Regions from separate parts of the Priestia sp. ABM2_011 genome, predicted to be linked through region 2. Evidence: predicted binding sites of a transcription regulator. Region 2 holds the regulator's gene; the other holds the start of a gene.
The links. The regulator LexA, encoded in region 2, represses DNA repair genes until DNA is damaged. The targets are predictions, from matches to a motif close to CGAACATATGTTCG.

Region 1 (3,430 bases), 2.1 Mb from region 2:
GGATAACAGAATCGTCCAAATCAGATGAATTAAAGCTAAAAAATATGCGATATTCCTTTTGCGTTTCCGTTCGTATGTCAAGAAGATATTGTATTTTATTAACAATCTTCTGTACAAAATATCTTTTTACGTTAATTGGAACATTCTTTGAATGGGTAAAAAACATACTAAAAGGAATATGAAGAGAGGTATATCCTTTATAATTTGGATCTTTATTATTCTGTACAGGTAGAGAATCAATTTGTTCATTAAGATATTTTGAAAAAGTACTAAGCCTTCTTCCTAAGCCTCTTACTTTCTTTTTTGAATAACAATTCTGGTTCCATTGATTCATGTATTGATTTTCCTCCAATTAATCTTTTTCTCAGTGTCCATGTTAAATTTATAAACTCTGTCTATAACATTACCAACATTACCTAGACAGACTTAATTTTATATTAATTTTTGTATATTCACATATTTTTTTAGTAAATATTCACCTTAAAATCCAAAAAAAGTTTTTTGATTCCGATAATCAAACTTATGGTAACTAAACTAGAAAAGAAAAAGCCTGTATCTTCTTAGATACAGGCTTTTTCTCAACTCTGTTGTTTAAGTAGAAAAAAGTACTTACTCTTAAATTCAAGGTTACTTTCCTTATTTAGATATGGAGATGTGAAAGTTACTGTTTGTTCATTTCCCCATTGTGCATCATGAGCTCCTAAAACATTTAAATCGCTCATACCCGTATTTCGTGTCATAACATGAAGAGGTTCTTGATTTATTCGTTTTTTCACCAAAGGGAATTCCAGTTTGTTTATAAAAATCATAGTAATGATTAGTTTCTCCAAGACTCCAATTAGAATAGCCAATAATAAGTTTTTGGGTAGACTTAGGGGAACTAAGATCAGTAATAGTCAACTTTATTAGTATAAAAGAACGTGAACCACCCAACGATTGCTATAGGTACAATAAAGAATGGCCCAATTACACCCCAGAAGACTTTACACTCCCTTGTTTTGCTAATGGTTATAAGGACTATGTATAAATAGATAAAGTGAAGGACAAATATCAGAAAATAGATCGAAACCCTTGAAGAGAAAACGTATAGGCTCTTTAGTGCTAAAAGATAAAAGAATAGATCTATAGAAAGAAGGATGATAGCTAACATTTTTAGTATACTCTTATTACTTGTTATACTTCATTGACTACGAACCCTCCTCCTTTTAATTTAGAAATGTTAAATATCGCTGCTATTAATATCAAGTGAGTAGCTACGAGGTATATAATTTTGGACTTTTCCAGGTGAGTTAAATAGATCACTCTTACTGAATATCGTAAATCCAACCTCTTCCACATCCACAAATGTATCGACTTTATCTATATCGACATTTTTAAATTCTATAGGTTTATTCCATTGTCTCAAAGGAATTAAATCCTGCTCTACAATACCTTCTCCGTAGAAAATGAATATACTCAGCCCATTATGAACTAATTCTTCTGCTAATCCACTAACATGGCTCAATTTTTCTTCAGAATCAACTTTAATAATAGCACCATCTAATGAATGCTCATAAAAAGGAATTTTATTTTTAATCAATGTTTCTTTTCCATGTCCAGAGAGCATTGAGTCTAAAACAAAAAAAACAGGCAAACCAAACATTTTTCGAACTAAAGAGATGATCAGATCATGATTAATGTCCCTAATCCCTACAGTAATAGATACAAATTTATCTTCTGGAAAGTCAAAACTATCAATTATACTTTGGTCTGAATATTGCACAAAATATTCTTTTTTCAACTTCTAGCTCCTTTAGTATTTAATCCTTTTAAACCCTTACTTTTACGTTATACAACCATTGACCCTTTTAATGTACCAATAAACTCTTTGTAAGTGATAGCAATAATCGGGAAAACTTTAGAATTTTTATTGAATAAAGAACGTTTGTTCGTATATAATATACAGAACAAACGTTCTTTTATTTAAGGAGTTCTTTTAATGGATGATGGACAGCTACCAAACAGAGTCATTATTTGTATTGACATGAAATCGTTTTTTGCCTCGGTTTCCTCTGTCATACGGGGATTAGATCCGTTGAAAACAAGGCTTGCGGTGGTAGGAGATATCAAACGGTCGGGATCGGTTGTGCTAGCTGCCACACCTTTATTAAAGAAAGAAGGGATCAAAACAGGAAGTCGTCTTTTCGACATTCCTAAAAGGAAAGATATCCATGTGGTGAATCCATCCATGGAGAGATATATCAAGGCTTCGAACTATATTTCGAGTTTGGTGTTACAGTATGTGGCTCCTGAAGACTTTCATGCGTATAGCATTGATGAGTTATTTATTGATGCGACAGCTTCGTTGCATTTATTCGCTCAAACACCAGAAGAACTGGCCCATAAAATCATCAACGAGATTTATCGCAAGACACGGCTGACAGCTACCGCAGGTATCGGTCCGAATCTCTTACTGGCGAAGGTGAGCTTAGATCATGAAGCCAAGAACAGCCCAACAGGAGTTGCCTATTGGCGATATGAGGATATTCCCTTTAAGTTGTGGTCCATTCATCCGATGAAGGATTTCTGGGGGATCTCGTCTGCTACGGAAAGGCGCTTAAATCGTTTGGGCATTCACTCCATAAAGGAACTCGCTCTTTCTTCAAAAGAGATGTTACAAAAGGAATTTGGCATACTAGGCGAAGAGTTGCACCAACATGCGAATGGCATTGATTACAGTCGCATTTCTGATGTGTACATTCCTAGTTCTCGTTCCTTTGGAAAGAGTCAGATTCTATTTCGCGATTATACAAACCGAAAAGAAGTGGAGTTATTGCTGTTAGAGCTATTGGACGACGTTTGCTTTCGCTTACGCATGCATCAAGTGGTGGCTCAAACGATCCATTTATCCATTGGCTACAGCAAACAAACAGGTGGAGGCTTCTCCAGACAAAAGAAAATGGGGAGAGCTTCGAACTTAAGCCAGGATATCTTTCCGTATTGTTTAACCATTTTACATACGTTTGATAGTGGCATGCCGATTCGCTCCATTGGCATTTCCTTATCGAACACAAGCATTCAAGAAGAGGAGCAAATGAGCTTATTTGAGGACATTGACCAGCGTGAAAGAGCCTATGCTCTTGCCAAAACGATTGATGACATTCGGCTGCGTTATGGAAAGAATAGTGTACTACGTGCGTCTAGTCACCTTCCTCATTCAACAGCTCGTTATCGAAACGGCCTTATAGGTGGCCATAAAGCTTAAGGAGGAAAAAGATATGGAATCTAGAGGAATGAAAAAATGGCGTCCATTCGCCACTATGCCAGAGCAATACATAGGATTAAAGGAAATGATAAATAAGCAAGCAGAAGTAGCTCAACCTGTTTTAACAGAAGAGCAAATGGAACAGATTAATTTCACTTTGATTGAAGCGCTTACATACAAATAAAC
Region 2 (3,430 bases):
ATGATTTGCTTATTTGTACAATACTTGAACCAAAAAAATTTCCACTTTTACAGTTTTTGTGTGCCTTATTAAAAATATACAAAAAACTAGAGGGAACTCTCCCTCTAGTTTTACTAGAACGTCTTAGTGAAGACGCTTCTTTTTGCTCTCTTTTAACTTCTTAGGCGTAACATCTTTACCTTCCTCGTCCACAACTTTAATCGTATGGAGGTGGTTTGTCATAGATTGTCGGAAAACTTTTAAATATTCCTGACGTAGCTCTTGCTGTTCTTTCGCTTCAGATTCTGTCAGACCTTCAGCCTTTGCCTTTTTTGAAAGAGCATTAATACGAGCAAGTTTATCTTTTGATAGCATATAAAACCTATCTCCTTATAATCAATAATTAAAATTACCGAACCGTTCCGGCAACATGTAGTCATCTTACTAAATCTCTTTCGTTTTATCAAGAGATTGAGCACTCTCTTGATACTCTTGATAGCGACGATGTACCGTTGCTTTTGAAATATTATAACCAAAACCTTTTAGCGTAACTGAAATTTCAGCAAAGGTTAAGCCGTTATGACGAAGGCGGACAATTTCTTCAATCGGCGCTTCTTTTTTTCTCTTCCTGAGTTAACTCCTTGATTTTTTAAATTTTGCTGCGGACGATAACCGTTTTCTACGGCTCTTTTCATTCCTCTTTTAATTTTAGCGTTATGTAATTTCCGCTGATGCTCTTCCACTAAGCTAATAATATCTAACACCATCGAATCAGATTCTGAAAGCTGAAGCTGACCTTGATGACTAATCGTATAGATCGTAGCATTTTCTTTATGAAAAGCATGAAGAAGCGCAATTCGGGCATTTCCTCTGCCTAATCGCGTTTCGTCTTGAATGAGCAGCACAGATATTTTTTCTTCTTTCATTGTATGAAGAACATCCAATATACCCTCTCTGTCTACGTCATATCCGCTTGCTTTTTCCATTACGACTTTTTTTACGTTTAGATGGTGAAGATCAGCAAGCTTTTTTAATTCTTCTTGCTGGCGCTGTAAAGATGTTTCTTGGGTTTTTTTATCCGTACTTACACGGCAATAAATAATGGCGTCCACTTTTATCACGACCTTTTCGGCTTCTAACAATATTCAGGAACGGCCGTTACACACTACTGTTCAATTGCCACTTGATTATGTAACTCTTTTTTTAAAACAGGAATATATAATTTATCTCCAGGAGATAAAGACTGGGCAGTGTCTGAGTTTAGATCATTGACGTCTTCAACCCATTTGACAAATTCATTGGTGGTCAAATGATGGTGATTATGATACTTGTTGGACAAGTCCCAAAGCGTATCTCCTTTTGTAATAGTAACCGTTGAATATTTGTCTAAATCTACTTTATCCGCTCCTAAAACCAGCGTCAATACATATGTAAGTGCAGCGATAACTGCAAAAAAAATAGCGTAATGTTTCATAGAATGTAAGAATTGGTGCATATTATGATCCCCCTATCAGAATATATGTTCTTATTTTATTGAGAACATTTGTTTCTGTCAATGGAATTCTTCGAACTTATGTTTGTATATTGACACATCACGTGGTATAATTCACCTAAAGAATAGCTAAAATCGAGGTGAAAAATATGAAGCTATCAAAACGTCAACAAGACATACTAGATTTTATTAAGCACGAAGTAAAATTAAAAGGTTATCCGCCTTCTGTTCGTGAGATTGGGGAAGCGGTGGGATTAGCCTCTAGCTCCACTGTACACGGGCATTTAGCTCGTTTAGAAAGTAAAGGGTTAATTCGCAGAGATCCAACAAAACCAAGAGCAATCGAAGTTCTTCAACTAGACGAAGTAAACATCCCTAAAAGCAATGTCATTAATGTTCCTGTTATCGGTAAAGTAACAGCGGGTCTTCCTATAACAGCCGTTGAAAATGTGGAAGAATATTTCCCTCTTCCAGATAAATTCGTTTCTCCAGATGATCATGTATTTATGCTTGAAATTATGGGAGAAAGTATGATTGAAGCAGGTATTCTAGATGGCGATATGGTAATCGTACGTCAGCAGCAAACTGCTAATAACGGAGATATTGTGGTCGCTATGACCGAGGACAACGAAGCAACGGTAAAACGTTTCTTTAAAGAAGAAAATTTCGTTCGTTTACAGCCTGAAAATTCAACGATGGCGCCTATTATTCTTCGCCACGTAACGATTTTAGGAAAAGTCACTGGTGTATATCGCACGATTCACTAATCACACACTGTATGTAAAACCAACTAATCATGATGTTAGTTGGTTTTTTACGTTTGTTTTCTAAAAAAATTGGCATATTATAAATGATACGTCGAATCATTACAGGCAGGTAGAGCGGTTTTTATAAAGCCTGTTTTACCTTTTACTTTCTGTCTGCATTTTTTCGACTCTCAAAAAAAATACAACCGACTATAAGAAGGATGTAGTTTATGACCAATACACCAAGGAAAACAGAACCATTTCAAACTATTATGCCTACCAAAGCAATGAACATGTTTCTTTTTCCTTTTTCCTTTGATCGAAAAAATAAAGAGCAGCTTGTTCATGCACTAGAAGCAAATATGTTTGAGTTTTTTTCCATTCAAAACAAACATGTAGAAAAAGAATACTACGGAGAACAGTATTACGTATCTCATGATAGCTTGGATCAATATTTTCTTCCTTACATTGAATGTATTCTATTTCCTGATTCGTGCGAAAAAGAAGGCTTGCTTCGATTTTCAAAAAAAATAGACCATACCGTTACGCTACAAACTTCCTCCACCACCGTGTCTAGCAACGTGCTGTCTGTGGATGTTTTTTTATGTCCTTTTGAAATTGGCGTCATGACCATTCGCACTGAGATGAGTCATAATCATTACACCTATGATGACATTTTAGAATTCATGAATCATTTTCGTGTATTAGAACCGAAGCTTGCTGAAGAGCATGGATCCACCATTACCTATGAACATCATCGCTATAGCAAAGTACAGGATTATATTTTTTCACAGCTCGCGCCATTTTTGAACGAACACATCAAAAAAGAAGCGACGCGTGAACAGCACGTCGGGAGTCTTCCTTATTTTATCGATGAACGGATGTTTGTATTAAGTTATGTAACGGTAAATCAAGAGCAAGAGATTAACTCCACAACTTTATTTCGTACTGGGCAGCTAAATAGCTATACGCCTGACGGGAAACCGTTTATCTCTGCACACAACCATGAGTATATTAAAACGTATAATACCAAACACGTGTATTCCAGATGGGCTCCTGAAACCTATTACGTTATAACAGACCATGTGTTTTCGTGTATTTCTAAATCGACAGACTCTAAAACGGATCAGCTTTTGATGAATCATCTATTTGGCCAACATTACTATAATTTATTTTTGCATTTTTTCTATAAAATCGTGTTGCTAAAACTATC

Region 1: ACXAE4_RS18810 (Y-family DNA polymerase) is a predicted target of LexA. The motif match lies at 1,918-1,931, and genes of this name have one in related genera.

Annotation. Positions count from the first base shown of each region.
Region 1 is NZ_JBSWUB010000001.1:3,524,313-3,527,742, reverse strand. Features, by position in the region: gene ACXAE4_RS18820 (DUF3916 domain-containing protein) at 1-334, opposite strand, end outside; gene ACXAE4_RS18815 (hypothetical protein) at 1,220-1,780, opposite strand; gene ACXAE4_RS18810 (Y-family DNA polymerase) at 1,979-3,244, shown strand; gene ACXAE4_RS18805 (YolD-like family protein) at 3,258-3,428, shown strand.
Region 2 is NZ_JBSWUB010000001.1:1,430,535-1,433,964, reverse strand. Features, by position in the region: gene ACXAE4_RS07515 (DUF896 domain-containing protein) at 124-354, opposite strand; partial or broken gene ACXAE4_RS07510 (YneB family resolvase-like protein) at 424-1,091, opposite strand; gene yneA (cell division suppressor protein YneA) at 1,145-1,474, opposite strand; gene lexA (transcriptional repressor LexA) at 1,621-2,238, shown strand; gene ACXAE4_RS07495 (magnesium transporter CorA family protein) at 2,448-3,430, shown strand, end outside.